One region of the Alteromonas sp. BL110 genome, then DNA from elsewhere that is predicted to be linked to it. Evidence: predicted binding sites of a transcription regulator. Region 1 holds the regulator's gene; each other region holds the start of a gene.
What was found. The regulator LexA, encoded in region 1, represses DNA repair genes until DNA is damaged. The targets are predictions, from matches to a motif close to TACTGTATNNNNATACAGTA.
Positions count from the first base shown of each region.

Region 2: D1814_RS07365 (recombinase RecA) is a predicted target of LexA. The motif match lies at 1,768-1,787, and genes of this name have one in related genera.
Region 3: D1814_RS17595 (putative DNA modification/repair radical SAM protein) is a predicted target of LexA. The motif match lies at 1,747-1,766, and genes of this name have one in related genera.

Region 1 is NZ_CP031967.1:1,821,720-1,824,993, reverse strand. It holds gene coxB (cytochrome c oxidase subunit II) at 1-493, opposite strand, end outside; gene lexA (transcriptional repressor LexA) at 1,076-1,702, opposite strand; gene D1814_RS07930 (sensor domain-containing diguanylate cyclase) at 1,956-3,274, opposite strand, start outside.
Region 2 is NZ_CP031967.1:1,690,828-1,694,101, forward strand. It holds gene D1814_RS07355 (DUF885 domain-containing protein) at 1-1,041, shown strand, start outside; gene D1814_RS07360 (hypothetical protein) at 1,044-1,556, shown strand; gene D1814_RS07365 (recombinase RecA) at 1,801-2,520, shown strand; gene D1814_RS07370 (Y-family DNA polymerase) at 2,523-3,274, shown strand, end outside.
Region 3 is NZ_CP031967.1:4,038,526-4,041,799, forward strand. It holds gene D1814_RS17590 (response regulator) at 1-1,603, shown strand, start outside; gene D1814_RS17595 (putative DNA modification/repair radical SAM protein) at 1,875-3,116, shown strand; gene D1814_RS17600 (TIGR03915 family putative DNA repair protein) at 3,167-3,274, shown strand, end outside.

The DNA of each region.
Region 1 (3,274 bases):
TATTTTCTATTTGCTCGCGCTGAGTAGCTAGCAGAGAGTAAAATTCGACGTCGCTATCCATGTACTTGTAGTGCCACTTCCACTGAGAGCCTGTGACTAACACTGTCATGTCAGGCTCAGACGTGTCTTCCATTGCAATAAGCGTGTTCGCTGCAGGCACAGCCATAAAGATAAGAATAAGAAAAGGGATAACGGTCCACGCTATTTCAACCTTCACATTCTCATGAAAATTGGCAGGCTTAGCGCCGCGAGACTTCCGATGCAGATACATTGACGCAAACATAACCCCAAACACGACGACCGCGATCCCTACACAAATAAAGAACATCAGCATATGCAGGTCATAAACCTGCCCGCTGATGTCGGTAGCACCGCGTCTTAGATTAAGTGAAGAGGCTTCTTCACTAACTTCTTGCGCAAGAAGCAACGGGGAAAAAAGCAAAAACGGTATTGTTGAACACCATTTTGCGAAAACGGTCGTTAGTTGTTTCACTCAGCACCTCCGTAATAGCAAGACCAAAAACGCTGATAATTTTGCGCGATGCCCTACCAAATGGTTTGCGAACGATTGACCCATCACCTCAACTTGTAAAACAAATTTAGAGTCATTGTTATTATTTTGTTAATCTCTGTATAAGAATTGCGCAATAATGCCGTGCCGTCTAGTCTTTTCTATTAAAAATTTAATGAAAAGGTTAATTTTTAACCATTTCATGTGGCAGGCTTACGTTACAAATTCTGTAGAGTAGGTATGAGGCGTGCTGGCGGCGGTTAAGAAATCAAACGCGCATTTTGAACGGGATGTTGATAAGGATGAAGCTTTATTTGGTCATAAAATCAACAGCTAACACATCATTGAATGTGTTTTTCAAACAAACTTTCAAATAATAGATACGTTTTAAACGTTTCATTCAGAGACTAAATAGCGCTTACCTTTTACATAAAAGTTATCTCAAATGCTATAGTCTTGAACCTTACTAACAGAGGCTAACATAAGAAAACTGGCTAAAATGTACCATTAAAAGGCATAAAAAAAGCGGCTATTACGCCGCTTTCAGTTGAACATGCCAAAACCTTACATCCAGTCGGCGTTTCTTATAACACCCACAGCAATACCTTCTATCGCAAAAGGCTCATTGGCAAGGTCTACTTTAATTGGCGAAAACTCTTCGTTTTCGGCATGAAGTAAGACCTCACGACCGCGTTTCTCTAAACGCTTAACCGTAACGTCTTCATCCACCCGCGCTACAACTACCTGGCCGTTGTGAACATCAGTGGTGCGATGCACGGCAAGAAGGTCGCCATCTAAAATACCAATGTCTTTCATACTCATACCATTCACACGAAGTAAAAAGTCGGCCTGAGGCTGAAACAAAGCAGGATCGACCTTGTAGTGGGATTCTACATGCTCTTGCGCCAAAATTGGCTCACCCGCAGCCACGCGCCCGATGAGCGGCAAACCTTCTTCTTCTGGTGCATTATCCTCAAGAGGGATATTGAGCTTAATACCACGGGAGGTACCAGGCAGGATTTCGATTACGCCTTTACGCGCCAAGGCTTTCAAATGTTCTTCTGCTGCGTTGGCAGAACGAAAACCAAGTTGACGAGCAATTTCCGCACGCGTTGGCGGCATCCCCGTTTCTTGCATGGTTGTTTTGATAAGTTCTAAAACTTCAGTTTGTCGAGCTGTGAGTGGGCGCATAAAAGACCTGTCTGTTCATACAGTTCCTGTAAGTATATACACCTAAAAACAAATAACAAGCACTTGCCACGTCTTTTGCCATACGCAAGCGTATAAAGTAATTGCAGTGCTCTTATTTCGCAAGAAGAGTTATATCTGGGCTACCTATTCTTAGCTTCAACTTTTCTTCGCTGTTTTCGCGGTAACGCATGCAATTTATTGATACGATTGTGGGGCTTAGCTTCGCCCGACTTCGCAAATCAGATGACAAAACTTATTGTGACTCCTCCTCCCATACTACTTGATTTCGGCCTTGCTCTTTCGCTTTGTAAAGGCATTTGTCTGCCGTCGATAAAAGCGCGCTAAAATCTGCGCCATAGGTGTTATCTATAAAGGTTGCACCAATACTAATTGAAAGCTTAATTGTGTCGGTTTTGTAGGTAACAACGCTTTCTTCAACAGCTATACGAAGCGCTTCTAGCTGTGTGTTAATTTCTTGCTTATTTTTACCCAACCTCACGATAGCAAACTCTTCACCTCCAAGCCTGGCCACCACATTGGGTGCGTTGTTTTGTTTAGCTATTTTCCTTGCAACTGTAATAAGCGCTTGGTCACCCGCATCATGTCCATAGGTGTCGTTTACCTTCTTAAAGTAATCAATATCAACAATAGCAACGCATGCGCTAAAATGCTGTTTTGAAAATGCGATGCATTCATCAATAAATGCTCTACGGTTATATAAGCCAGTCAATGAGTCAGTCATAGCTAGTTGTCGAAGCTTTTCTTCTGCAACAGCACGAGCTTCTTCTAATTCTACCGCATAGAAAAGACCTGCTAATGCATCTAATAAAGGCTGTATAAATTTCGCATCTTCCACCGTGTAGGGCTCAAATTTATTGGCTAAGCCAATCATGCCCACCACTCTATCTTTGACCTTTATAGGCAGCCCTAAAAATCGACTAATACGAGGATGTCCCTGTGGCACCCCTTTTGAGTTTGGATGACTCCCTGAGGTATTACTTATCGTTACCTCTCCGGTTAATATTGTGGTACCGAAAAGATTATCAAAGCTACTGAAATACAAGTTTCGCTTTTTATACTCGTTGTATTGCGTAAAGCTGCTGCTGTCCCACACTATTTCAGAAATGGCATGAATAAACAGCTTCGAGGCATCACCTTCGCCTTTCATTTGCCCTATGAAAGCAAACTGACTATCTGAAATATCAATAAGCTCAGGCAATACTGTTTGGCAGGCCATGGTTAAATCGTTGTTCTGAAGGTAAGAGGCACGGGTCTTATTGATAAACTGAAGTAGCTGGGTTTTCTTTATCTCATGAAGTTCACTTTCCATTCTCTGCGTAATGTCGCGATGAATGCCAGCAACGCGAATAGCCTTACCCGCGACGTCAAATTCGACAGTTTTCCCGTAGGTTTCAACCCAAATCCACGAGCCGTTAGTATGTTTCATGCGAAAAGTGGTATTGAAAACCTTGCTCTCACCTGTAATGTGTTCGTTTAATTGCTTTTCTACTTTTACATAGTCCGCAGGGTGAATTAACTGCCTGAAAAAGCGAGAGCTGGTGTCATAGTACT
Region 2 (3,274 bases), 130 kb from region 1:
TTCTACGACTTCATGGTAGATGAATATATCCCTAACGCCCGTGAAGATATAGCCGCAAACAGTTGGCCTGATGGTGTGGCGTATTACGCGAATAGAGCTAAGCATTACACCACCACGGATATGTCGCCTCAGGAAATCCATGATTTAGGGCTGTCTGAAGTAAAACGCATTCGCGCACAAATGCAGCAAATTGTGGATGAACTGGGCTTTGATGGCGACATTAACGACTTCATTACGTTTTTACGAGAAGATCCTCAGTTCTATGCCACCAGTGCGGAAGATTTACTAAAAGAAGCGTCGTTTATTGCAAAGAAAATGGACGCGAAACTCCCTTCTCTTTTTGAGTATCTACCAAGAACGCCCTACGGCGTAGCACCCGTGCCAGATGCTATTGCGCCCAAATATACTACGGGCCGTTATATCCACCCTAGCCGCGATGACCAGCCAGGATATTACTGGGTTAATACCTACGCCCTTGATAAGCGCCCTTTGTATGCGCTACCTGCTTTGACATTACATGAAGCAGTGCCCGGTCATCACCTTCAAATTTCATTAGCAGCAGAGCTTGAAGACTTACCTATGGTACGTCGCAATACTTACATTTCTGCGTTTGGTGAAGGCTGGGGTCTGTACTCTGAGTTTTTAGGTATTGAAGCGGGTATTTATGAAACGCCGTACGACAACTTCGGGCGCTTGAGCTATGAAATGTGGCGAGCATGTCGTTTGGTTGTTGATACCGGTATGCATACGATGGGCTGGAGTCGTCAACAAGCGGTGGACTATATGATGGAAAACACCGCGCTTTCAGAACACAACGTCAATACGGAAATAGACCGCTATATCTCTTGGCCAGCGCAGGCCTTGTCTTACAAGATTGGGGAAATCAAAATCAAAGGCCTTCGCAAGAAAGCAGAACAAGCGTTAGGTGAACGTTTTGACGTGCGTAAATTCCACCGCGCCGTATTAGAAAACGGCTCAGTTCCACTTTTCATATTGGAACAAAACATCAACACGTTTATAAAAGAACAAAAGGTAAAATAAACATGATCGTTGCATTTGGTGTTATAGGATTACTTATCCTGCTGTTAATTTACTTTGTGCTGCGAGCGCAGAATTTGCAAAAAGAGCTGGCGCTGTTGCGCCACTCGAATAAGCAAACCAGCAATAAGGTTACGTATGCTTATCGCAACCTTGTGCTTGTTACAGATGCGTTGGAAAAGAACCTTACCGCGCGTATTGAAAGTGCCTATAAAAGCCGTCTTATCGACCAGACACAATACAATGCGCTACACCCGCTTATGCGCAACTTTTCAACCATTATTATGGCTTGTTGTGAAAAAGGTATGTCCCTTGAAGAATCTTTGAATAAGGCGTTGCAGAATGAAGAAGTCACGCTTGAGGAAATTCGTGAAGTGGTGAAGGCCCTACCTAGCAACGTTCGCATGGTGTGGGCAAAAAATACCGCAGATGGATTTATTGCTTTTTGCCAAACCGTTACAGCCACCGTAAGCGGTACTGCAGCAAAATCACAAAAAGAACCGTCCCTTAAAGAGTAATACTCTACTTCTCTAGTTGGCGCTGATACAGTGTTAACTATATGAGAGGGTCGCTCGCTTTGCTAAGTAGTGAGGTCAGCGACCCTAGTCGAAACTCCCTCCCCTTTTAAAAGTTTAATCTTTTTACCTTTTTAAACTAATCAGTAAGTTAGCGCTTAAAACAACAAGACAAAAACCTTTTGTCTTGAAAAGGGTTATTGCTGCACTATAATACTGTATAAAAATACAGTTTATTTTGAGTGCTATGAAAAAAACGTTATCCACGCTTAATAATCATCCGCATATTTGGCGGGCTAGAGACCAGAAACAAAGTGAAACTAAATTTTCGCTGGGTTTTTCGTGTCTGGATAAAGCACTTAACGGTGGCGTTGCCTCTACAGGTCTTGTACGTATTTCCTCACTCACTGGCGTAGGTGAACTTTCGCTATTTAAACGGGTTATTTGCCAGCATCGCACACATAAACTGGTGGTATTTATTAACCCTCCGGGGCTACTACAGTCACCTTGGTTAGAAAATCTGGGGCTTAAAGCGCAACAAGTGCTGGTAGTAAAAACAAGTGCAGCACAGGAGGCGTTGTGGGCGGCAGAGCAATGTTTAAAAAGCACAGCTTGCCATTGCGTGGTACTGTGGAGCGATGCTGTAAATCAAAAAGAAGCGCGCCGTCTGCAAGTTGCAGCAACGCATAATGATGCGCTGTGCTTGCTGTATACTCCACCGCAACACCAGTTATCACAAACAAGCTCGCACACACCAAGCCAAAACGATAACTCATTGCCCATTACTTTAGATATTGCGCTACTTGGCAAACCCCACGCTGTGTCGGTGAACATACGCAAACAACGTCATGGGTGGCCAAAAGATAACATTGTTATTTCTCATCGGTGGACCCCTGATAATCATGCCATTAAATGGGCCATGGCACATAACACGCTTTCCGATCAGGCTTTACACTCTGTGAACTAATAATGCTGTGGGCCTATATTTACTGTTATCAACTTACTTTAGACAGCCACATACAAGCGGCTACAAGTAAACGTGCGCACAGGCAAGGGGCTAGAAACGAAGCTAACAAAAGTTCTTCGCCATTACCGTCGAATACACCTATTGCTGTGTATTGCAGTAAAACGAACAAAATTACGCAGTGTAATGATATTGCGAAAAAAGAAGGCATTGAAATTGATCATGGACTTGCCCAAGCCGCGGCACTGTGCCCCTACGTGCATATTCTGCCTTTCAGTGAAGAAGCCGAAAAGCATATGCTGACACAACTAGCCCATCGGCTGTACCCTCTTGCTTCTGACATCGTACTAGACAGCCACATTCACTCGAATAGCGTAAATGGTCTGGCAGTAAGGCTAGATAACCTAACTCATTACTATGGCGGGCATAAGCCACTATGGAAAACCCTAACTCAAGCACTCGCAGAGGCAGATATTCGTTATCATTTTGCCAGTGCATGGACAATTGAGGCCGCAAAGGTATTAGCCCTTCATAAACACAATACCTATTTACATACGCCCGATGACATAAAAAAAGCGCTCAGTACGTGTCCGCTTTCTATTACAGCTTTGTCACCTAAAGTCATTGAGCCCCTGGCAAGGGTGGGGGTTACCCGTGTACAGCAGCTATTGGCCATGCCGGTACAAGAACTGGGGCGGCGCTTCGACAATAACACCATTATGTATCTAACTGCGCTCAGAGGAGAAACTTTTCCCCG
Region 3 (3,274 bases), 2.2 Mb from region 1:
CCAACGTCCATTTCTTCTTCTTTTGAAAGGGCTAATGCATTCAATGGGGTCGTCTGATGTCGTCACTAAGTCATCTGCCGAACAGGCAGTCTCACTGTGTAAGAAACACAAGTTTGATATTGTAATTTGTGACTTGCACCTGGGCGCTGAAACCAAAAATGGCTATGAACTTATAGAAGAGTTGCGCACGCGAAGGCTCATTAACCCCACATCAGTGTTTATTCTTATTAGTGCTGATAGTGCTCGCCCAGTTGTGCTTGGCAGTATCGAACGTCGCCCAGACGATTTTCTAATAAAACCCTTTTCACAAGTACAGTTAAAATCTCGCATTGTACGTGCGTGGCAAAAACGACAATTTCTTCAACAAGCGTTTAACCTTATAGAGCAAGGTGAATACAACAGTGCCATAGATCATATTGAGACACTTTTAGAAAACCCTCATCACTACAAAGGGCATTGCGAACAGCTGCTAGTGGAGCTCTATTGGCGCATTTCCCACCCCAAAAAAGCGCTAGATGTATTAAAAGAGTATATCGAAGGTAAGCCTGTGCTTTGGGCACAAATAGCATTGGGTAGAACCTATTTACTATTGAACGAACATGAAAAAGCAATATCCATTGCTAAAAAAACGTTAAAACGCAACCGATTCAATGCTGATGCTCACGATATTCTAGCGCAAGCGCACCATGCTGTGGACTCGGGAGAAAAGGCCGTTGAGGCAATAAAGGAAGCAATAAAGCTGTCGCCCTTTTCATTAACCCGTCACTTTAAAGCGTGCGAAATTGGCAGAAACAATAACGACTTAGTGCTTGCAGCCAATTCAAGCCAAGCAATCTGGGACTTATCGAAGCGCACTGTGCATAAGGCGAGCTTACATTGGTGCGGCATGATACGAAGCTTACTTGATGTCGCTGAGTCAACTGATGACAAAGGTCAGCGCAATAAGTATCAGCAAGAAGCGTTACTAACGTTACAGCGAGGTAAATTCGATGAGCACCTATACAAAATCGACAGGGAGTTCGATGTCGATATTTTTGGTAATATTGTCAATGCAAGAATAAGCGCGATTGATGGGAAGCTCATAGATGCAAAACGCCATCTAAATACGTCGCAGATACAGCTAGGTGATAAATACCAAGAAGTACCTACAGCGTTCATTCCAGATAGTATAAACGTTATGTATAAACTGGGAGAGTTCGACGATGCGCTTCAGCTAAGTTCTCTACTTTCATCAAGAGGTGAAGAACTCGACCAAAACAGTTCTGACATGTTAAAAACGCAGGCGCAAAACGCACAAAAAAGCCTCGCTAGCTATCAGCAGTTTAACCGCGAGGGCATTCAACACTACCAGCAACAAGATTTCGAACGCGCTAAGGCCTCGTTTGCCCTTGCTCAGGGTTTCGCCCCCGTTAATACAGGCGTTGCACTTAACTTGCTTCAATGTCTTCTTCAAATAGCCATAAAAGAAGATAAGGCGGAAATGAAGTTAATAAACGAATGTAAGCGTTTATTTAAGCTTATTGATGACATGACACTCAAAGCGCCGTACAAAGAAAAGTATGAAAACATTCGAGATGAACTTTCTAAATACATTGGCTTTTGATAGCTAGCGGACATTTTAGTGCTATAAACAGCAACCCTACCCTTTCTATCAGTAGTATTCCTCGAGTACTCAGTGCACCCTAAGAGGTATCTATCCACTAGCGCTAACATTAAATCTGAGCCCTCTTACGCCGTGATCCATTGTACTGTATATACATACATGCTATAACGCAATACCATGCAGTCTATGCCAAAAAACACTCGTATCGTAGATTTGGTTAAAAATACTAGGCTGTTTGACTGTAATTGCTTAAAGGAAGTATACATCAGCGATGCATGACAGACTGATACAAAAACTTGAGATTCTTTCCGATGCGGCCAAGTACGACGCCTCTTGCGCGAGTGGTTCAGCAGGTAAACGACAAGCTGGGAAAACCGAAAAGAATGGTATAGGTTCACTTACCGGAGGCTCGGGTATATGTCACAGCTTCACACCTGATGGTAGGTGCGTTTCGCTGCTCAAAATTCTTATGACAAACTACTGTATCTATGATTGTCACTATTGCATTAATAGGGTTTCAAGCAATGTTCAACGGGCGCGGTTCACCGTTAAAGAAACAGTAGATTTAACCCTGAATTTTTATAAACGCAATTACATTGAGGGATTGTTTCTAAGCTCGGGTATTGTCGGTTCCCCTGATATCACCATGGAAAGCATGGTACGTATTGCGAAATCGCTGCGAATTGACCACGGATTTAAGGGATATATTCATCTCAAAACTATCCCGAATGCGTCGCCAGAATTACAAGCAGAAGCAGGACTGTACGCAGACAGACTTAGTATCAACGTAGAAATGCCTACACAGTCTTCACTAAACAAGTACGCACCAGAGAAAGATCTTGGCGATATTCATGGCTCGATGAATACGCTAAAAGAAAAAATTACAGAGCATAAAGTAGACAGGACATATTCGGGCAAACGCCCTCCCCGTTTCGCGCCTGGGGGGCAGTCTACGCAAATGATTATAGGTGCCGATGGGTCAAATGATAAAACGATTTTAGGTACGAGTGTAAAGCTCTACAACGATCAAAAACTTCGACGTGTGTATTACTCGGCATTTTCTCCTATCCCTGATGCATCGGAAGTTTTACCGCTAAAACCGGCGCCATTGATACGAGAACACCGGCTATACCAAGCCGATTGGCTTTTGCGCTTTTACGGTTTTGGCCTAGATGAAATCTTGCAAGACGACATGTTAGATATGGATTACGACCCAAAGCTTTCATGGGCATTACGCAACCGTCATCTATTTCCTATTGATTTAAACAAAGCTGACAAACAGATGCTGCTGCGCGTTCCCGGTCTTGGTGCGCGAACGGTACAAAAGATTTTATCTATAAGGCGTAATACAAAACTTAACTGGATCGACCTTACCAAAATGCGGCTACCTCTTAAAAAGTTGAAGCCTTTTATCAGCGTGGGAGATTACTCCCCTGATATACACTTACTCGACAGTAATAGTTTCGAGCTTCAGTTTAAACAGCCTAAACAGTTTGAGCTGTTTGGCGCTTGAGTGTTGTGTTAACGCAACTATGCTCAGCCACAGTCTAAAAGGTAGCTTTTATGAAGACCATAACCATTACTTCAGTACCTGGCTTTGAAGAGTGGCGAGAGGCCTCGCGAGAATGCATCGCTGCGCGTATCCGTCCTGAACAGATTATCTGGCAGAGC